DNA from 3 places in the Streptomyces sp. NPDC006872 genome. Region 1 is predicted to be linked to each of the others. Evidence: riboswitches for the same ligand, from Rfam matches in the RefSeq annotation. Region 1 holds a riboswitch; each other region holds the start of a gene.
What was found. Region 1 has a riboswitch for cyclic di-AMP ahead of ABZ725_RS16335 (transglycosylase family protein). Riboswitches for the same ligand answer to the same signal wherever they lie in the genome.
Positions count from the first base shown of each region.

Region 2: linked by a shared signal. The riboswitch ahead of ABZ725_RS09010 (M23 family metallopeptidase) and the one ahead of ABZ725_RS16335 (transglycosylase family protein) in region 1 are both predicted to bind cyclic di-AMP.
Region 3: linked by a shared signal. The riboswitch ahead of ABZ725_RS00790 (transglycosylase SLT domain-containing protein) and the one ahead of ABZ725_RS16335 (transglycosylase family protein) in region 1 are both predicted to bind cyclic di-AMP.

Region 1 covers NZ_JBEYIL010000005.1:97,445-104,541, forward strand. Annotated here, with positions in the region: gene ABZ725_RS16325 (septum formation initiator family protein) at 1-475, opposite strand, end outside; gene eno (phosphopyruvate hydratase) at 594-1,880, opposite strand; gene ABZ725_RS16335 (transglycosylase family protein) at 2,321-3,019, opposite strand; cyclic di-AMP (ydaO/yuaA leader) riboswitch at 3,023-3,192, opposite strand; gene ABZ725_RS16340 (transglycosylase family protein) at 3,399-4,478, opposite strand; gene ABZ725_RS16345 (cytochrome P450) at 4,668-5,957, opposite strand; gene ABZ725_RS16350 (nucleoside triphosphate pyrophosphohydrolase) at 6,153-7,097, opposite strand, start outside.
Region 2 covers NZ_JBEYIL010000003.1:21,322-28,418, forward strand. Annotated here, with positions in the region: gene ABZ725_RS09000 (PrsW family intramembrane metalloprotease) at 1-631, shown strand, start outside; gene ABZ725_RS09005 (aldo/keto reductase) at 657-1,601, opposite strand; gene ABZ725_RS09010 (M23 family metallopeptidase) at 1,779-2,813, opposite strand; cyclic di-AMP (ydaO/yuaA leader) riboswitch at 2,821-2,989, opposite strand; tRNA gene ABZ725_RS09015 (tRNA-Met) at 3,295-3,368, opposite strand; gene ABZ725_RS09020 (dihydrofolate reductase family protein) at 3,454-4,581, opposite strand; gene ABZ725_RS09025 (MarR family transcriptional regulator) at 4,667-5,182, shown strand; gene ribA (GTP cyclohydrolase II) at 5,390-6,052, shown strand; gene ABZ725_RS09035 (NUDIX domain-containing protein) at 6,039-6,713, opposite strand; gene ABZ725_RS09040 (DUF4406 domain-containing protein) at 6,710-7,097, opposite strand, start outside.
Region 3 covers NZ_JBEYIL010000001.1:175,578-182,674, reverse strand. Annotated here, with positions in the region: gene ABZ725_RS00805 (ABC transporter ATP-binding protein) at 1-681, opposite strand, end outside; gene ABZ725_RS00800 (DUF2092 domain-containing protein) at 754-2,067, opposite strand; gene ABZ725_RS00795 (polyprenyl synthetase family protein) at 2,321-3,331, opposite strand; cyclic di-AMP (ydaO/yuaA leader) riboswitch at 4,013-4,240, shown strand; gene ABZ725_RS00790 (transglycosylase SLT domain-containing protein) at 4,246-4,728, shown strand; gene ABZ725_RS00785 (HAD family hydrolase) at 4,784-5,608, opposite strand; gene ABZ725_RS00780 (GNAT family N-acetyltransferase) at 5,867-6,931, shown strand; gene ABZ725_RS00775 (glycosyltransferase) at 7,042-7,097, shown strand, end outside.

The DNA.
Region 1 (7,097 bases):
ACTGGGAGGCGGCGTCCGACTTGTCGACGCCGTCCCAGACGTTCGAGTACCAGGGGCGGTCGGCCGCCCCGAGGTCGGCGCGCGACTGTTTGGCCGCGTCCGGGTCGATCACGACGTAACCGGTCTCCCCGGGCAGGACGTAGTGCAGCCGCTGCCGGATCTGCTGCTCGGCGTACGCGTCGTCCTGCCAGCGTGCCTTGAGGTCGCGCAGCTGCTCGACGCGCTCGCTGGCCTGCTGCTTCTCGCGTTCCAGGTCGGCGATGTCGGCGCGCTGGGAGACGTACTGGCGCATCGGGTAGGCCAGGGCCACGATCAGTGTGCACAGGACGAGCGCCAGCAGGGCCGCGCGGCCGGTGAGGCGGGAGCGGCGGGCCTGGCGCTTGGTCTGGGAGCGGTAGACCCGGGCCGCGGTCTGCTCGCCGAGCAGCTTGATCCTGGTCGCGGTGGAGAAACGGTCCCGGTCCTTCACGGCCATGGGTCTTCCCCGCCTCCCGCTCTCACACGTGCGTACGTCCCCGCACACGGTACGGGACCGGGTACGGGGACGTACGTACGACGCTGCCTAAGCCGCTACGGTGCTCAGCCCTTGAAGCTCAGCCCTTGAAGCGCGGGAACGCGCTGCGACCGGCGTACACCGCCGCGTCGTCGAGGATCTCCTCGATGCGCAGCAGCTGGTTGTACTTGGCGACGCGGTCCGAGCGGGCCGGGGCGCCGGTCTTGATCTGACCGCAGTTCACGGCGACGGCGAGGTCGGCGATGGTGACGTCCTCGGTCTCGCCGGAGCGGTGGGACATCATGCACTTGAAGCCGTTGCGCTGGGCGAGCTCGACGGCGTCCAGGGTCTCGGTCAGCGAGCCGATCTGGTTCACCTTGACGAGCAGGGCGTTCGCGGAGCCCTCCTCGATGCCGCGGGCCAGGCGCTCGGGGTTGGTGACGAAGAGGTCGTCGCCGACGATCTGGACCTTGTCGCCCAGCCGCTCGGTGATGACGTTCCAGCCGGCCCAGTCGTCCTCGTACAGCGGGTCCTCGATGGAGACGAGCGGATACGCGGAGACGAGCTCCTCGTAGTACTCGGTCATCTCGGCGGCCGAGCGGGACTTGCCCTCGAACTCGTACTTGCCGTCCTTGTAGAACTCGGACGCGGCGACGTCGAGCGCGAGCGCGATCTGCTCGCCGGGGATGTAACCGGCCTGCTTGATGGCCTCGACGATGAGGTCGAGGGCGGCGCGGTTGGACTCCAGGTTCGGGGCGAAGCCGCCCTCGTCGCCGAGGCCGGTGGACAGGCCCTTGGTCTTCAGCACCTTCTTGAGGGTGTGGTAGACCTCGGCGCCCCAGCGCAGGGCCTCGGAGAAGGACTCCGCGCCGATCGGGGCGATCATGAACTCCTGGATGTCCACGTTGGAGTCGGCGTGCGAGCCGCCGTTCAGGATGTTCATCATCGGCACCGGCAGCAGGTGCGCGTTGGGGCCGCCCAGGTAGCGGAACAGCGGCAGGTCGCTGGCCTCGGAGGCGGCGTGGGCCACGGCGAGCGAGACGCCGAGGATGGCGTTGGCGCCGAGGGAGCCCTTGTTGTCGGTGGCGTCCAGGTCGAACATGGCCTGGTCGATCAGGCGCTGCTCGGTGGCGTCGTAGCCGACGAGCTCCGGGCCGATCTGCTCGATGACGGCGAGGACGGCCTTCTCGACACCCTTGCCGTGGTAGCGGTTCGGGTCACCGTCGCGGAGCTCGATGGCCTCGAAGGCACCGGTGGAGGCGCCGGACGGAACGGCGGCACGACCCGTGCTGCCGTCGTCGAGGCCGACCTCGACCTCGACCGTGGGGTTGCCTCGGGAGTCCAGGATTTCCCGGGCTACGACGACGTCGATGGACGGCACGAGCATCTCCTTCTTGGGATGTGACGCTGGTTGTGCGGGGCGGTGGGTGGGCCGTGACGGGCCCGCGCCGAGCCTTGCGACTAGAGCCTAACCGCCTTCGGGGCGTCGGCAGCCGACCGACCGTCCCGTGGACAAACTGACCGTACCCATTGTTCACACACGGAACAAAGGGCGCGGTCGCCAAAGACCAACAGGAAGTTGCCAACCGGCAAAGGAAACAGGCAAAGGAAACAGGCGAAGGAAACAGGCGAAGGAAACAGCCGGCGAAGAGAACAGGCAAAGAGAAACCCCGCCCCGGTGCGTACGGGGGAACACGCACCGGAGCGGGGGGCCCGTGGGGACGGGGGGTGACCCTCACGAGGTCTTCAGTGTGCGGACCTCACCCAGGAGGGCGCTGTGACTTTCCTGAGAGCCGGATGTCACTTCACTGCTCGAGGAGCCGCAGCTCACTTCAGGTGCAGCTGCTGGCCCGGGTAGATGAGGTCGGCGTCGTCGACGATGTCCTTGTTCAGCTCGAACAGCTTCTGCCAGCCGCCGGCGACCTTGTGCTTCTCGGCGATGGAGCTGAGGGTGTCGCCCTTGACGACCTTGTACTCGCCGTCGCCCTTCTCGACCTTCTTGCCGGTCGGGGTGGTGACCGTCTTGGAGGCGGCCGGGCGGTCGGTCGAGCGGGAGGCGCTCTGCTCCTCGGTCGAACGGGTGCTGGTGCTGTTCGACGAGCTGGACGAGCTGGAGCCGGAGCCGGCGGAGTCGGCGCTGCTGCCGTTGTAGGCGGCGCTGGACAGGCCCGTGCCGCAGACCGGCCAGGCGCCCTTGCCCTGGCCCGCGAGGACCTTCTCGGCGACGGCTATCTGCTGCGTCTTGGAAGCCTGGTTGGCCTGCGCGGCGTACTGCGTGCCGCCGTACGCGGCCCAGGTGGAGGCGGAGAACTGCAGCCCGCCGTAGTAGCCGTTGCCGGTGTTGATGGACCAGTTGCCGCCGGACTCGCACTGGGCGACCGCGTCCCACTCGGCGGCGGTGGCGGCGGAGGCGTTGCCGGCCGCCATCAGCGGGGCGGCGATGGCGACGCCGGTGACGCCGGCCAGTGCGGCGACGCGGGTGGCCTTGGACGGACGGCGGTGCTTGCCCTTACCGGAAAACAGCATGGTGGATCCCCTCACCGACGCCTGCGAGGTGAGCTGTCGGGTTCGGGCCGTGTGAGTTGCCCGGCCACTCCTCCATGGGAGGCGTGGCTTCACCCCAAGCCGGATCCGGCGTCAACCGCCGATCCCGGCACTTACCTTGGGTCCCCCGCTCCTGCCTACGGCGCTTGACGCGACGACTGTTCCCGGGCAGCCGCTGGCAGGACTCGGCGTTGCGACGACCGGGGCTCGGGTTGCCGAGCGGCCTTGACCGTAGTCACGTGATCCGCGGAATTTCAAAGACGATCAGGGCTTCTGAGACTCATCCCACACTTTCACCAAACCGGACATTCCGGAGCGAAGTATGACGTGAACTCCCGGCGTTTTTCGGTGCGTTCCTGCCCTATTGGACCACTGTGTCGAGGGTCTGACCGGTGACGATGTCGCTCGGGTCGGCGCCGATGAGGTCCCTGTTCTCGGCGTAGAGGGCCTGCCATCCACCGTCGATGCCAAGGGAGTCGGCGATGGAGGCGAGGGAGTCGCCTTCCTGGACCACGTAGGTGACCGCGGCGTGCCGACCGGTGGAGGCGGTGGAGGTGCCGTCCACCGCGACGCCGTCCGCTGCGACGCCGTCCGCCGCGGTACCGGTCGCCGCGGTGTCGGTCGCGCCGGTGGCGCTCTTCGTCGTGGGGGTCGCGCTCTCGTCGGCGGTGGCGCCGCGGTGCTTGCCGGAGCCGAGGGAGCCGGTGTCGACGAGGCTCCAAGAGCCCGCATCCTGGACCGACTTGCCCGAGTCGTCCGCTTCCGAGGTCGCCGAGGGAGAGGCGTCGGTCCCGGCGGGATCGTCCGCGGTGGAGGACGAGGGGGATGAAGGTGACGAAGGGGACGCCGAAGGCGAACTGGATGAATCCGCGGACGAGTCGGACGACTCGGACGATCCCGTCGAACTGCCGTCGGCGCTCGACGAGCCCGAAGAGTCCGAGGAGCTCGAGGAGTCCGAGGAGTCCGAGGAGTCGCCGTCCAGCCCCTTGGGCAGGTCGGACAATCCGGACGAGGAAGACGAGTCGGACGAGTCGTCCGCCACGCCGGTGTCCACGTTCACCGCGCCGTTCTCCTGGGTGAGCCCGGAGGTCAGCCCGCAGGTGCCCCACGCGCCGACGTTCTCGGCGGCGAGCAGTTTCTGCGCCACGGCGATCTGCTGGTTGCGGCTGGCCAGGTCGGCGCTCGTCGCGTAGTCGAGTCCGCCGTACGTCTCCCATTGCTTCTGGGTGAGGCTCAGTCCGCCGTACTCGCCGCCCTTGTCGGCGCTCCACGAGCCGCCGGTCTCGCACTGCGCCACCTTGTCCCACACGGTGCCGTCTGCGGCGCTCGCGCCGGAGGCGGCCAGCAGCGGGATGGCGATGGCGGACCCGGTCACTCCGGCCGCGACGAGGAGGGCCGGAGCCTGACGGGGGCGACGGTGACGACCGTTCCCGGAGAGCATGCGAGGGCCTTTCTCTGGACAGCAGTGACCGGCGCGACGGGTGCGACTGACGCGTCGCGCTGACGAGTGAACGTATCGGCACACGATCACTTGTCACAAGTTAATGCCGCGCAGATCACGTGAAGATCACAGAGTTGAGGGTCGGTCACCTTTGCTTCGCCGAATGGTCACACTCCGGCTGACATCCGATCAGATACGCACGGAAGTGAACTCGACCGGGAGCGTCCGCAGCCCCCGCATGATGAGCCCGCCACGCCATCTCAACTGGGCCGGGTCCACGGCCAGTCGGAGGTCGGGCAGCCGGGTGAGAAGGGCGGCCAGCGCGGTCTGGCCCTCCAGTCGGGCCAGCGGGGCGCCCAGGCAGTAGTGGATGCCGTGGCCGTAGCCGAGGTGTTGATTGTCACGGCGGGACAGGTCGAGGCGGTCGGGGTCGGCGAAGCGGGCCGGATCACGGTCGGCGGCCGCCAGGACGACGAGGACGGGGTCGCCCTGCGCGATGTCCTGCCCGCCGATGCTGAGCGGCTCGGTCGCGAACCGCCAGGTGGCGAGCTCCACGGGGCCGTCGTAGCGCAGCAGTTCCTCGACGCCGGTCTCCAGGAGGGTGCGGTCGCCGTCGTCCTCGGTCAGCGACCGCTGGAGACGTTCGCGCTGCTCGGGGTGGGTGAGGAGGGCGTAGGTGCCGTTTCCGATGAGGTTGACGGTCGTCTCGAAGCCCGCGAACAGGAGGATGAAGGCCATGGCCGCGGCCTCGTTCTCGGTGAGGTGCTCGCCGTGGTCGGAGGCGCGGATGAGGCCGGAGATGAGGTCCTCGCCGGGCGCGGGCTCTGCCGGCAGCTCCGCGCGCTTGCGGTGGATCAGCTCCAGCAGGTAGCCGCGCATCTTCTTCACCGACCGCGCGACACCACCCCGGGGCCCTCCGCCGTGCCGGATCATCATCCCGGCCCAGTCGCGGAAGTCGTCCTGGTCCTCGCGGGGGACGCCCAGGAGGTCGCAGATGGCGTAGATGGGGAGCGGGAAGGCGAAGTCGTGGATGAGGTCGGCCTCGCCGTTCGCCGCGAACCGGTCGATGAGCTGATCCGTCAACTCCTGCACCCGCGGCGCGAACTCGGCGACCCGGCGGGGTGTGAACGCCTTGCTGACGAGCCGGCGCAGCCGGGTGTGGTCCGGCGGGTCGATGTTCAGCAGATGCGTCATCAGCTCGGCCTTGCGCTCACCGGGGATGCCGGTCTTGCCCTTGGCGTGCGCCGGTTCGTCGTGATGCGCGGGGTTCTTGGAGAGCCGCTGGTCGGCGAGCGCCTGCTTCGCGTCGCCGTAACGCGTGACCAACCAGGCCTCGACACCGCTGGGCAGTTCGGTCCGGTGCACGGGCGCGTGCTCACGGAGCCAGGCGTAGGCGGGGTAGGGGTCGGTGGCGAACTCCCAGGTGAAGAGTTCCGGGGCGGGCGGGGCGTCGGCCGTGGGGTGGGGCTGGTTGGTCACTCCCCGACGGTAGCGGTGTTCGCGGTGAGCGCCTTGCCGCGGTGTTCGCGGTGAGCGCCTTGCCGCGGTGTTCGCGGTGAGCGCCTTGCCGCGGTGTTCGCGGTGAGCGCCTCGCGCGCACCGGGACGCCCCGGCTCGCCGGCCCTGCGGTACGGCCTCCCCCGCGCTCCGCAGCCGGCTCAGGAGCCCGCCCGACTAATCCTCCACCCCTTCGACACCCCTGATCGCGTCCCGGTAGGCCCGGGCCGCTGCCCGCAGCGCCGCCTCCGGATCCACGCCCTGCGCCTCCGCCCGGGCCGCCAGGGCGAGCAGCTCGTAGCCGATGCCGTCGGAGGCCGGGAGGGGCACCTCCAGTCCTGCCGTCCGCACACGCGACGACAGCTTCGCCGCCAGTGCGAGGCCCGGCTGACCGAGGGGGACGCCGTCCGTCACCGACTCCCGCTGCTTCTCTGTCGCCTTCGTGCGCAGCCAGTGCGCCTTGACCTCCTCCGGGGTCGTGGCCGTCTCGTCGCCGAAGACATGGGGATGGCGGTGGATCAGCTTGGCGACGATCGTGCCCGCGACGTCGTCGACGGAGAACGGGGAGTCCGGGTCCTCCTCCGCTATACGGGCGTGGAAGACGACCTGGAGCAGGACGTCGCCCAGTTCCTCGCGGAGTTCGTCGCGGTCGCCGTCCTCGATCGCCTCGACGAGTTCGTAGGCCTCCTCGATGCCGTACTTGGCGAGGCCCTTGTGGGTCTGCTGCGACGACCACGGGCACTCGGCGCGGATGCGGTCCATGACCTGGACGAGGTCGAGGAGCCGGGCGCCGGGGAGGTCGTAGGAGGCGGGGAGCAGCTCCAGCTCGGGCATCGCCACGCGGCCGGAGCCGGCCAGCCGGGCCAGGCCGTCGGTGAGGGCCGGTTCGCCCTCGCCGGTCGCCACGACCACCACCGTGCCGCCGTCGGCACAGGCGGCGACCAGCTCTTCGGCGGTCGGGGAGCTCTCCTCGACCGCAAGCCCCGCGTCCCGCAGATAGGGCAGCTGCGGATGCGCGCCGTCCGCGCACAGCACCCGGTCCGCCGCGCGCAGCGTCTGCCAGGCGGGCCAGGACAGCAGGCCGGGGGCGACGCGATGGCTGGTGGTGAGCAGGACGACGCG
Region 2 (7,097 bases), on a different contig from region 1:
GGTGTACGTGGCGATCATGGTGCCCGCGTTCGGGCTGCTCACCTGGCTGGTGGTGTGGACCCGCCAACGTGAGTTGCGCACCGTGCGCGAGGAACTGCCCGCCTACGCGGCGGCCGGCTGGCTCACCCCGGCCGAGCCGTTCGCGCTCGGCTCGATGCGGGCCCGGCGGCTGGCCCGGGTGTACGCCCGCCGCCACCTGGGCCGGCCGGCGGCGCGGGAGGTGGCGCGGTACGAGGCGTACGCGACGTCCCTCGCGTTCCTGCGGCATCGCGGCCGACGGGGGCGGGCGAACGCCGACTTCGTCGTCCGGGAACGGGAGCTGCTGAACGAGCTGTGGCGCCGCAAGGACGTCGCCCGGCCCGCGCTGGACCACGCGGCCCGGATGACGGCCCCTCCGGTACCCGTACCGATGGCTGCGCCGCCCTGGCCGATGTACGGGGCCTACGGGTCGCACGGGTCGTCGTACGGGTCACACGGGTCACACGGGTCGCACGGGTCGTCGTACGGGTCGTACGGGCACCCCCAGTCGTACGGGTACCCCCAGGGGCACAGCTCCGGGTACCCGGCAGGGCAGGCCTACGGGTATCCCGGAGGGCCGTACCCCGCCCCCAACCCCTACCCCTACCAATAGCGGTAGCCGTGAGCCCCTGGGTGAGTCAGGCCGAGGCCTGCGTAAGGCTCGTGATCTCCGCCTCTGTCAGCTCCAGCTCCGCCACCCCCAGCAGTGCCGGAAGCTGCTCGACCGTCCGCGCGGACGCGATCGGCGCGGCCACGGTCGGCTGTGCGGCGAGCCACGCCAGGGCGACCGTGGCGACCTGAGTGTCGTGGGCCTGCGCGATCTCGTCCAGGGCGACGAGGACCCGTCGGCCCCGCTCCGTGTCGAGGTGCTGAGCGGCTCTGGGGGCGCGGGCGCTGTCCACCGTCGTACCGGGCCGGTACTTGCCGGTGAGGAAGCCGGACGCCAGCGCGAAGTACGGGACGGCGGCGAGGCCGAAGCGGGCGGCGAGGTCCTGGAGGCCGCCCTCGTAGGTGTCGCGCGAGACCAGGTTGTAGTGGGGCTGGAGGGCGACGTACCGGGCCAGGCCCTCGCGGTCGGAGAACTCCACGGACTCCTGGAGGCGCTCGGGCGAGATGTTGGAGGCGGCGATGTGCCGCACCTTCCCCGCCTTCACCAGTTCGTCGAGCGCGCCGACGATCTCCTCGACGGGCACCTCGGTCTTGTCGAAGTGCGTGAAGTAGAGGTCGATGTGGTCGGTGTCCAGGCGGCGGAGGGAGGCGTCGGCGGCGGCCTTGATGTTCGCGGCGGACAGGCCCGGGAACTCGGGGTGCTGGCTGACCTTGGTGGCGATCACGACGTCGTCGCGGTTGCCGCGGGCCTTGACCCACCGGCCGATGATCGTCTCGGACTCGCCCCCGCTGTTGCCCTCGATCCACGCCGAGTAGGAGTCGGCGGTGTCGAGGAAGTTGCCGCCCGCGGCGGCGTAGGCGTCGAGTACGGCGAAAGCGGCGGGCTCGTCGACGGTCCAGCCGAAGACGTTGCCGCCGAGGGCGAGCGGGAAGACCTCGAGGTCGGAGGAGCCGAGTTTGCGAAGAGAAGTCATGCTTCGTCAACGGGTGCCGACCGCGCGCCGATTCCATGCGCAACACGAAGAACACATGAACGCCCTGCAGCCCTGACGTCGGGGGTGGCCGTCAGGGCTGCAGGGAGTCGATCAAAAGCCGATCGGGGGCCGAGCAGAGGCAAGCAGAAATCGATCAGGGGTTCCCGGAGGGAGACCTCAGGGGTTGAGGCCCTTGCTGCGCAGCCAGGCCGCCGGGTCGATGCCCTCGGAGCTGCCGCCGGGGTGGACCTCGAGGTGGAGGTGGGCCCCGGTGACGTTGCCGGTGGCGCCCACGCGGCCGATCACGTCACCGGTGCCGACCTTCTGGCCGACACTGACGCTGATCGACGACTGGTGGGCGAACCAGACCTCGGTGCCGTCGTCCAGCGTGAGGATGGTGCGGTAGCCGTAGGAACCGGCCCAGCCCGCCTCGGTGATGGTGCCGCTGTGGACGGCCTTGATGAGCGTGCCGGTCGGCGCGGCGAAGTCGAGACCCGTGTGGTAGCCGGAGGACCAGAGGGATCCGGCCTGACCGAAGGTCGAGGTGATGGTGTACGAGGAGGTCGGCAGCGTGTACTGCGTGGCCAGCTCGGCCAGGCGCGCGGCCTCGGCCTTCTTGGCGGCCTCGTCGGCGGCCTTCTTCTTCGCGGCGGCGGCCTTGGCCTCCGCCTCCTTCTCGGCCTTGGCGACGGCGTCGGCCTGGGCCTTGGCCGCGGCGGCCGCGGCGGCTGCCTGGGCCTTGGTCTCGAGCTGGGTCTGCTGCGACTCGGCCTGCGCCATGATCCGGCTGCGCAGGGCCTCGCCGGCGTCGGTGGCGCTCTGGCCGGTCTCCTCGGCGGCCTCGGAGCCGAAGCCGGCCAGGGCGGGCGCGGCGTCCTGGGCGGGCTCGTCGTCGGAGATGAGGGAGCCCACGTTGGGCAGGTCCGGCATGGAGATGGAGACCGGGGCCTTGCCGGTGTTGGCGCTGGCCATGCCGCCCGCGCTGACGGCGGCTATGACGCCGACGCCGAGGACGGTGGAGCTGCGGGCGAACCCGCCGCCGCGCTGCTTGGCGACACGGTGCTTGCCGCGTACCGGACGAATGGAATCCGCGGTGGGGTTCCACTCCTCCCAGGGGCCCTCGTCGGTGCGGACGCTGCCGTAGGCCAAGGTCTCTGCGGACCGCTGGCTCGGCACGAACGGGGCTTCTGGGACAGGCCGGTTGGACGCCACGCGGGCGTACTCCTTTCCTTCCGTCGCCTACCGGGTTAGCTGACGGGTTCGGAGCGGGAAGGTCTCCTACGCGCGTAAACCGGTCGTGGACTCTGCGAGTTCACGGCGGCTTCCGCGAGATTCACCCCAAGGTGGTGGTTCCCCGGTTCCCTTGCGGGATTCGGCAGTGCGCACGGAGCCGACTCTTGTGTCGGCCGGGACGACCGCGCTGCGTTATCGAACGTTAATAGACCCGGGGTCAGGTTTCCAAGCTCTTCCGCTTGATCAACAACATTTCTGGCCTGGACTTTCGACCCATGACCGATGAAAAACGGGCGAGTTGGCCAGACTCAGCGATCACACAGGTATTGACAGGATGTCAGCCGCTACGCGGAGGGGGATCACTCGCTCACCTGCAGTGACGGCGGACGGCGCACCGAGAGAACGGGGAAAACACCGAGGGCCGAAATCCATGTTCTGGATTCCGGCCCTCGGCCTTCAGTAGCGGGGACAGGATTTGAACCTGCGACCTCTGGGTTATGAGCCCAGCGAGCTACCGAGCTGCTCCACCCCGCGCCGCTGAACACAACTGTACGCCATCTGCGGGGCTGCAATCACCACGGTTGAGCAGGGGGCCAGAGGAGGCGGTCAGAGGAGGCGGTCAGAGGAGGTGGCGGTTCGGGGCCTTCGCCCGCTCCTCGTACTCCGGGAGCACAAGGACGTCGACGCCCTCGGCCGTCAGCAGACCGGTTCCGTCCGCCTCCGTCACGAAGGTGTCCGGCTCACGCCAGGCCGTGACCACCCGGCGCACCCCCGCGTCGAGAATGAGGCGGGCACAGGGCGCCGGGCGCGAGGATCGGCGGGCGCACGGTTCCAGGCTGCTGTAGACGGTGGCCGTGGGCAGTCGGGGATCGGCGGGGTCGAGCTTGGCGAGGGCCGCCTCCTCGGCGTGCACGACCGGGTCGCCGGCCTCGCGGGAGTGGCCGCGCGCGAGTTCCGTGCCGTCGGCGGCGACGATCACCGCGCCGACGCTGAACGCGGTCCGCGACGGCGGGCACTGCGCCGCGAGCTCGCAGGCGAGGGCCAGCCAGTGCCGGTCGGCGGCGGCGGGCAGCGGTCCGACGCCGGGGGCGGTGGGCTCGTAGCGGTGCAGGACGACGTCCTCGATGCGCCGCGTCTCCAGCAGGCGCAGGCGGCCGCCCTGGTAGCCGCCCGGCCCGAAGAGGCGGGGCGCGCCCGGGTCGCCCACGAAGAGCGGGGCGAGGACGAGCTGGAGTTCGTCGGCGAGGCCCTGCTGGAGCAGCTGGGTGTGGACGGTTCCGCCGCCCTCGACCATGAGCCGCCGCACACCGCGCACATCGTGCAGGTGTTCGAGGAGGCGGCGCCAGTCCAGTTCGGAGCCGAGCGCCACGACGTCCGCGGCGATGCCGAGCGCGCGGGCCCGCTCGGCGCCCTTCTCCGTCGTGTACACGACCTTCTCGCCGCCCGTGTGCCAGAAGTTCGCGGCCGGGTCGAGGTCGCCGGAGCCGCTGACGGTGACCTTGAGGGGATACTCGGGCAGTCCGGCGGCGACCCGGGCGGCGCGGCGCTCGGGGGAGTTCACGAGGAGCCTCGGGTTGTCGGCGCGGATCGTGCCGGCCCCGATGAGGATGGCGTCCACGGAGGCCCGTACGTCGTCGACGCGGTCGAAGTCGGCGGGGCCGGAGAGGAGCAGGCGCTCGGGCGTGGTGTCGTCCAGGTAGCCGTCGAGGGAGACGGCGGCGGACAGCAGGACGTACGGGTACGGCATCGACGCACTCCCCGGGATGGGTCCGACGGCGGTCCTGACCGGACCGGGCCTTGGTTCAAGTTTGAAACAAACCTACACTGGCGGTATGACGACTCGCTGGCTGTCCCCCGCGGAGCAGCGCGCCTGGCGCGCGTACGTTGCCGGCTACCTCCTGCTGGAGGACGCGATCGACCGGCAGCTCCAGCAGGAGGCCGGCATGCCCCATCTGTACTACTCCATCCTCGCCAACCTCTCCGAGACACCGGAGCGACGGCTGCGGATGACCGACCTCGCGGAGCAGCTGAAGATCACCCGCAGCAGGCTGACGTACGCGGTGACGCGCCTGGAGAAGGACGGGCTGCTGCGGCGCGAAGAGTGCCGCTGGGACAAGCGCGGGACCGTCGCGGCTCTGACGGACGAGGGCATGGCGGCCCTGGAGAGCCTGGCCCCCGGCCATGTCGAGACGGTCCGCTCGGCCCTCTTCGACCGGCTCACCCCTGAGCAGGTGGGACAGCTGGAGGAGATCTTCACGCAGGTCGTGCTGGGGTTCCAGGACGGCGACGAGGCCGCCCCGGAGGAACTGCCGTGGCGCCGCCGCTCATCACCCTGTTCGGGAACCTGACGGCCGAACCGCATGACCGGAACCCGAACCGGAACCCGAACCGGAACCCGATGGCCGCGAGCACATGAGGTACGCGCCACAATCCCGTTGCTTCAAATTTAAAGCATGGGGTAGGGTCGCTCTCGGCACTCTGCTTCAAATCTGAAACAGGTAGACACAGGTGGACGCAGGTGCCCGCACAGACCCCACTCGCACCGGGAGACCCGCATGCCTGACACCCCCGCCGCCGCCACCCCGCGCGCCCGCGTCCGGGTACCGCTGCGCTTCCAGGACGGCTACTCCGTCGACGCCGAACTGGTCACCTTCCACGGCCTGACCGATGGCCAGGAGCACGTCGCCGTCGTCCTCGGCGAGCCGGCGCCCGGCGCCACCCCGCTGGTCCGGCTGCACTCCGAGTGCCTCACCGGCGATGTCTTCGGCTCCGCCCGCTGCGACTGCGGGCCGCAGCTGCGCGAGGCCGTCGAGCGCATAGCCGGGACGGGCGGCGTCCTGCTCTACCTCCGCCAGGAGGGCCGCGGCATCGGCCTCTACAACAAGCTCGACGCGTACGCCCTCCAGGACCAGGGCCTGGACACCTACGAGGCGAACGCGGCGCTCGGTCTGCCCGAGGACGGCCGTGACTACACCGCCGCCGCTCAGATGCTGCGCGCCCTGGGCATCACGAGCCTGGACCTCCTGTCCAACAACCCCGACAAGGCCGACCAGCTGCGCGGCCTCGGCATCGACGTCCAGGACCGTGTCCCGACGGGCGTGTTCACGACCCCGCACAACGTCCGCTACCTGCGCGCGAAGGTCCTGCAGACCCAGCACACGCTGCCGCTGGCGGACCTCACCGGGCTCAGCGGTCTCACCGGGCTCAACGTGGGCTGACCGCGGACGGCCGGAACGGGCCGTCCAGCGCCGCCCATTGGAGCAGCATGATGGTCTTCGCGTCCGCGATGGCGCCGCTGCGGACGAGGTCGAGGGCCTCGACGAAGGGCAGTTCGACGACGGCGATGTCCTCGCCCTCGGCCGCCACGCCCGCCGTCTCGACACCGGAGACGGAGGCGTCATAGGGGGCGGCGAAGAAGCTCAGCCGTTCCGTGACCGAGCCGGGGCTCATAAAAGCGTCGAACACATGCTCGACATCATGGACTGTGCGTCCAGTCTCCTCGGCCGCCTCACGACGGATCGCCTCCTGCGGATCGTCGCCGTCCAGCAGCCCTGCGGCGGTCTCCAGCAGCATGCCGTCGGGGTGCCCGTTGACGTACGCGGGCAGCCGGAACTGACGGGTCAGCAGGACCGTCCGCCGGTCGGGGTCGTAGAGCAGGATCGTCGCGCCGTCGCCCCGGTCGTAGGTCTCGCGCCGCTCGCGGCTGACGTGGCCGTCGCTGTGCCGGTAGTCGAAGGTGGTGCGGCGCAGCACCGCCCAGTCGCAGGCGAGGACCTCCACGTCGAGGATGCGGACCCGGTCGTTGCCGGTGAGGTCGCGCCCCTGCCGGTCGAGCCCGGTACGGCCGCGGGGGTCGGGGGTGTCGATGCCGACGGTCATGCGGGGCTCCCTGCGAGGCGGTGAGTGGGGGCGGGGACGTCTGCGAGCGTGCCGTAGATCCGCTTGCCGTCGGCGCGGGCCCGCTCGACCATCCGGTCCGCGCCCTCCGACGGGCCGCCGATGCGCAGCACCGCGTCGCAGCGGTCCAACAGGCGTTCGGCGACGGGATGGAAGAGCTCGTCGAAGAGCGCGCTTCCGGGGGCCGGGTCGCCGCCCGCCGTCTCCAGCAGGGGCAGCGCCAGTGCCTCGCCTGTGACGGGCAGATGCCCGGCGCGGAACAGGACGAGCGCGGCCTCGTTCATGGCCCGCACGTTGGCCGCGAGCTTCACGGGGTCGTCGCCGGTGCCCGAGCGGTACGGGCCGGCGACCAGGATCATCAGCGGT
Region 3 (7,097 bases), on a different contig from region 1:
CTGGACGATCAGCCGGCCCTGCGCCATCACCGCCGCGTGGGTGCACACCTGCTCGATCTCGTCGAGCAGGTGCGAGGAGAGGAAGACGGTCGTGCCTTCCGAGGCCAACTCCCGGATCAGCGAACGGATTTCGCGCATTCCCTGTGGATCGAGGCCGTTGGTCGGCTCGTCGAGGACGAGCAGGCGGCGGGGCTGGAGGAGGGCGGCGGCGAGACCCAGGCGCTGTTTCATGCCGAGCGAGTACGCCTTCGCCTTCTTGCCGGCGGCGGCTGTCAGCCCAACCCGCTCCAGCGTCGCCGTGACGCGCGCACGCCGGGTGCGCGGGTCGGCGGTCGGGTCGGCGGCGTCGTAGCGGAGCAGGTTGTCGCGGCCGGAGAGGAAGCCGTAGAGGGCGGGGCCCTCGATGAGGGCCCCGACGTGCGGCAGCACGGTGCGGGCGGCCCTCGGCATGGGTTGCCCGAGGACGCGGGCCGAGCCGGCCGTGGGCTCGATGAGCCCCATCAGCATGCGGATGGTGGTGGTCTTGCCGGAGCCGTTGGGACCGAGGAAGCCGAAGACGCTGCCCGCGGGGACGGTCAGGTCGAGACCGTCGACGGCGAGTTGGCCGCCGCGGTAGCGCTTGGTGAGAGCGCGGGTGTGGATGACGGCGTCGCCATCGCCGTTCTCGCCGTCATCGTCCATGGACGCCCTCACCGAACCCCCGATCCCAGTACCCGGAGTCCCCCCGTAGTACCCGTAGTACCCGTAGTACCCCTACTTCGCCGCGTTCGCCGCCTTCACAAGGGCGTCCTTGGTGACCGCGCCGACGTAGACCTTTCCGTCGTCCGTCATCAGGGCGTTGATCAGGCGGGTGGAGAAGACGGTTCCGGAACCGAACTTGCCGCTCACCTTGTCGCCGAAGGAGTCGAGGAAGCCGCCGAGGTCGCCGCCGACCTCGGAGCCCGAGGGCACGCCCTCGCCGCCGGTGTCGAAGGTGGCGATGGAGGTCCAGCCCTCGCCGATGACGGTGGGACCGTCGGTGCCGTCGAGATCGGCCTCGAGGTCCTTCCCGAGGTCCTCACCGAGGTCGTCGGACTTGCCGGAGTGCCCGGGCACCGGCTTCACCGCGCCGCCTTCGTCCCACGCGCCGCCTTCGTCCCACGTGCCGGCCTCGTCGGCCGCGTCGGCCTCGGTGACCTTCGCGCCTTTGGGGACGGTGAAGTCGAAGGTGGAGGCGGCGGGCTTGGCAAAGCTGACCTGGGTGAAGCCCGCGTCCACGACGGCGGCGCCGCCGCTCGCCGGGGTCAGCGTGAACTTCAGCGGCAGGCCCGTCTTCGCGTCCACGGCCACGCTGATGGCACCGACCGTGGAACCGGACTGCTTGGGCTTCACCAGCAGCTTGTAGGCGTCGCGGCCCGCGACGTGGACGGTGCCGTCGACGGTCACGGACGTCGTGTCGTCGACCGCCTTCAGGGCGTCCTCGGTGAGGTCCTTGGGCGTGGCGGGAACGGGGGTCTCGGCCTCGTCGGAGCTCTCGTCGACGTTGGAGTGATAGACCTCGTTGGAGGCGCTGTCGTACCCCCACACGTCCTTGCCGTTGTGGATGAGGCTGTATTCGGCGGCGTTCTCCAGCAGCGAGAGCTTCTGCCTGTCCGGGCCGTCGGCGGCGACGCGCAGGGTGTGCGTGCCGGAGACGAGCTCGGTGAGCTTGGCGGACGGATCGGCGGACGATCCGTCACCGCCCTGCTGTGCGACGCCGGAGAGCAGACCGCTCTCCAGCCCGCCGAGGTCGGGCAGCCCGAGATCGGTGCTGACCTTCACGGTCCCGGACAGCTGCTGTACGTCCGAGGCGGCGATCTTGTCGAGGAGTTGCTGTGCGGTGATCTTCGGCAGGTCGGGGTCGCCGGAGTCGGCGAGCGCCGGGACCAGCCCGATCGTCGCCGCCGCGACACCGATCACGGTGACCGGGACGACGTACCGCAGTGCCTTGCGCCGCCCGAGGCGCAGCTCGTCGGCGTCCCCACCGGTCGCGTCCCCACCGGTCGCGCCCACGCCGGTCGTGGTGTCGTCGGATGCCTTCGGTGCCATGTGTGCCTTACCTCCGTCGTCGGCGGCGGCTGGTCATCTCGCGCTGAAGTTCCCCACCCCAAGCCGCCATTCTCACCCGAATCGGTGAGGAGTGGTGTTTTCCGTGGTTCCCATCTGACCAAATCCACTCTTCGGAAGCGTCAACCCGGGGACTCAACTCCACGTACACCTCCGGTATGACACAACGCGCCAGGACCACGCCTGTCCCGTAGGGGTTGGCGGGCCGAGACGGGGCGGAGACCGGTGGGTGGGGTCAGCCGGCTCGGTGCACCACGGCGTCGCAGAGTTCCATCAGCGCCGCCTTGGAGTCGCACTCCCGCAACGGCGCCAGCGCGGCCCGCGCGTCCTTCGCGTACCGCACCGTGTCCCGGCGGGCCTGCTCCAGCGCCGGGTGGGCCCGGAGCGCCTCCAGGGCCTCGGCGAGCCGGGCGTCGTCGCTCAGGTCGGAGTCCAGCAGCTCGCACAGGGCGATGTCCTCGGGCAGCGACAACCGCGCCGCCCGCTCCCGCAGCCGCAGCACCGGCAGCGTGGGAACGCCCTCGCGAAGATCCGTCCCGGGCGTCTTTCCCGACTCGCGCGAGTCGGAGGCGATGTCCAGGACGTCGTCCGCCAGCTGGAAGGCGACGCCCAGCCGCTCGCCGTACTGCGTCAGCACGTCGACGACCGTCTCGTCGGCGCCCGACATCATCGCCCCGAAGCGGCAGGCGACCGCCACCAGCGAGCCCGTCTTGCCGCCGAGCACGTCGAGGTAGTGCTCGACCGGGTCGCGCCCGTCCGTCGGCCCGGCCGTCTCCAGGATCTGCCCGGTGACCAGCCGCTCGAACGCCTCCGCCTGCACCCGTACCGCCTCCGGCCCGAGGTCGGCCAGGATGTGGGAGGCGCGCGCGAAGAGGAAGTCACCCGTGAGGACGGCGACGGAGTTCCCCCAACGGGCGTTCGCGCTGGGCACCCCGCGCCGCACGGCGGCCTCGTCCATCACGTCGTCGTGGTACAGCGTGGCCAGATGGGTGAGCTCCACGACCACGGCCGACGGCACGATCCCCGGCGCGTACGGGTCCCCGAACTGCGAGGCGAGCACCACGAGCAGCGGCCGGAACCGCTTCCCGCCCGCCCGTACGAGGTGCTGGGCGGCCTCCGTGATGAACGGAACCTCACTCTTGGTGGCCTCGAGCAAGCCTTCCTCGACAGCCGCCAATCCGGCCTGGACATCGGCTTCCAGAGCCTGGTCCCGCACGCTCAGCCCGAACGGCCCGACGACGGTCACGAGGGGTCTCCTGTCTGCTGGTGTCTACTGGCGGTTACGCGGTTTGTCGATAGGTCGCTGCCATCACTCAAGTCAGCGTATCCGGTCACGTTTCGATCACCGATAGCCCCCACGTCCTGCAGGCTCGAATGGGCCCGCCGAGGAGGCGTCCCGCCGGGCCGGCCGACGCCGGATCCGGCCCGAAATGTTTCTGATCAGCCCATATGAACGAACGCCTATCGAGTTACCAGGTAGTAGTGATCCATACGGTCGAGCGATCCGGGGACGTCCCACGACCGTTTCCCGCCACGCGCGGACAGGCGCGCCGCCCGGCGCCCCGCGCCGCGAGGCCTCCCGCATCGCCGGACCGGCGAAATCCATGAGCGGCAAAATGGACACAAGGGAACACATAGCAGCAAAGTAAGGCTAATTCCAAGCCTGCCTCTTTGCCGTTTCCTTTAACTATGAGTTGGGAATAATGCCCGATTCGCCAGTCTTGTGATTGCTGGTGAGTTGGCTCACTCCCGACGCCATGCCGCCTCCCGCACGTCACTCGCCGTTTCCCCGCGCCCCCCAAGCAAGTTGGGGCTTTGCACCCACAAAGGATCAAGCACCCCATAGGCCACAGACCAAGGTCAATAGGGGTGATCTGTGAATCCGCTACTTGTTCCGGACATGTGCTCTCGCATACGTTCCCGGCCTGTCGGGCGGACGCCGAATCCTGCCGCCGCCCGAAACACCCATCGAGAACCGCACGGCAGGAGCGGGGGAACCAGGTAGGCCGCCGAGCCGAAATTCAGGACGTCTTGGATTTTCAGGATGTTTTGGACACTTCGGTACGGCTTGGGGTGAAGTCGCATCCGTCAGGACGCGGCCGGGCAGCTCCCGCCCGAACCCGACAGCTCACCTCGCAGGCGCCGGAGAGGAACTTCGTCATGTCCGCTGCCGCTCAGCCGCGCCGCACCCGCCGTACCCGTCTCGCCCGCACCATCGCCGTCGCCGCCACCGGCGCGGCCGTGCTCGCCCTCCCGATCATCGGCTCCACCACCGCCTCCGCGGCGACGCCGACCGTCGTCACCGCCTCCAGCCTCGGCTACGCCAACAACCTCGACGGCTGGATCCGCGCCTCGCTCCATGTCATGGCGCAGCACGGCATCCCGGGGACGTACAACGGCATCTACCGCAACGTCATCCGCGAGTCCTCCGGCAACCCCTACGCCATCAATCTCTGGGACTCCAACGCGGCCGCGGGCATCCCGTCCAAGGGGCTGCTCCAGGTCATCGACCCGACCTTCCGCGCCTACCACGTCGCCGGCACGTCGTGGAACTCCTACGACCCGGTCGCCAACATCACCGCCGCCTGCAACTACGCGGCCGCGCGCTACGGCTCGATCGACAACGTGTTCGGCGCGTACTGACAGAACCCCCTACGGGCCCTACGGGACCTACGGGACCTACAAGGAGCTACGAGCCCTACGGGAACATTCGTTCGAGGACGACGGCCACGCCGTCGTCCTCGTTCGACGTCGTCACCTCGTCGGCCACGGCCTTGAGCTCGGGGTGGGCGTTGGCCATGGCGACACCGTGCGCGGCCCAGTCGAACATCGGGATGTCGTTGGGCATGTCCCCGAACGCGACGGTGTCCTCGGGCCGCAGACCCAGGTGCTCGGCGGCCAGGGCCAGGCCCGTCGCCTTGGTGATCCCGCAGGGCTGCAGCTCGACCGTGCCCGGCCCCGACATGGTGACGGTGGCGAGCGAGCCGACCACCGAACGGGCCGTCGCCGCCAGCTCGTCGTCGGACAGGGTGGGATGGCGCAGCAGCACCTTGCTGATCGGCTCGCACCACAGGTCGTCGCGTCGGTCGACGCGCAGAGCGGGCAGTGTCGGGTGCGGCATCCGGTAGCCCGGCTCGATGAGCGTCAGCCCGTCGACGCCGTCCTGGTCGACGGCCGCGTACAGCTGCCCGACCTCCGCCTCGATCTTGCCGAGCGCGGTCTCCGCCAGCTCCCGGTCCAGGGTGACCGACCACAGCAGACGGTCCGCGCCGGCGTCGTACAACTGCGCGCCCTGTCCGCACACCGCGAGCCCCCTGCTGTGCAGGCGGTCGAGGAGCGGCCGGACCCGGGGCGCGGGCCGTCCCGTCACCACCAGGTGGCGTGCGCCGGCGGCCGTCACCCGCGCGAGCGCGTCGAGCGACCGGTCGGAGAAGGTGTCGTCGCCGCGGAGCAGCGTTCCGTCCAGGTCGGTGGCGATCAGGGCGTACGCGGTGCGCGCGGCATATGCGAGGGGTGCGGCCATGATCAGAGAATACGGATCCCGCGCCCCCCGGGTTCGACGCAAACCGAACGACGGCCAGGTCCTGCCCTGTTCTGCCAACTCCCCTTTAAAAGAAACGGCTTTCTGGCGCGTTGCCGGGTAGCGGACGGTTAAAGGCCTCTGCACCGATTGGCAACAACATGGGACGCTACCTACCGCGACGCCCGGGTGGAGCGGTACCGTCCAGGTGTCCAGGGGGGACTTGATCGGGGGGTCAGGTTGAGCAGTGGGCGCATTCGTGTGCTGAGGCCACAGGACCTCGGCCAGGGGGAGAGGGAGCGGTGGCGCGCGCTGCGCGCCGCGTCGACGCTTCCACGAAACCCCTTCATGGAACCGGAGTTCACCGACGCCGTGGGCCTCGTGCGGCAACGCGCACGTGTGGCGGTGGTCTATGAGGGGCGCGAGCCGGTCGGCTTCCTGCCCCACGAGCGGGGCAGGCTCGGCCAGGGCCAGGCTCTCGCGTACGGCGTCTCGGACGCACAGGGCGCGGTGCTGGCCCCGGGCCTCGGACTGAACGCCGCCGAACTGATGCGGGCGTGCTCCCTGACGAGCTTCGCCTTCGACAACCTGGAGGCGGAGCAGGGGCTGTTCCTCCCGCACGCGGCCGAGGAGTACGCCGCCTATGTCATCGACGTCGAAAAGGGTTACGAGACCTACGAGTCCGTACTGCGCGCGCAGTCGCCGAAGTTCCTGAAGACGACCCTAGCCAAGGAGCGCAAGCTCGGCCGGCAGGTCGGGGAGCTGCGGTTCGTGTTCGACGAACGCGACCCGGCCGCGCTGCGCACGCTCATGGCCTGGAAGTCCGCGCAGTACCGCAGGACCGGCCGCCGGGACCGGTTCGCCCAGGAGTGGATCACCCGGCTCGTGGCCGCGCTGGCCGAGACACGCGCACCGGACTGCTCCGGCACGCTGTCCGTCCTCTACGCGGGTGAGCGGCCCATCGCCGCGCACTTCGGACTGCGTTCGTCGACCGTCCTGGCCTGCTGGTTCCCGTCGTACGACCCGGAGTTCGCGAAGTTCTCGCCCGGTCTCGTGCTGCATCTGCGGATGGCCGAGTCGGCCGCCGCGGAGGGCATCGGCCTGCTCGACCTGGGGCGCGGCGCGGCCGAGTACAAGGACTCGCTGAAGACCGGGGAGATACCCGTGTTCGAGGGGGCGTGGACGCGTCCGGGGGTGGGCGCCGCGCTCTACTGGCTCAGCCGTGAACCGTCCCGCCGTGCGCACCACTTCGTGCGCAACCGGCCGCGGCTCGCCGCGACGGCCGCACGGGCCTTGAAGGGCGCGGGCCGGCTGCGCCGGTCATGACGGTCATGGAACTAGGGGGGTTCGTGTTCCGCGCAAGAGGTGTGCCGCACGCGATCGTGCAGCAGGAGATCGTGCAGCAGGAGATACAGAGGTTCCTCGACATCCGGCCGGTGCAGATCGCCGAGCTCGAACTGGGCGAGGGGGGCGTGCTCAGACCCGGCCCGGG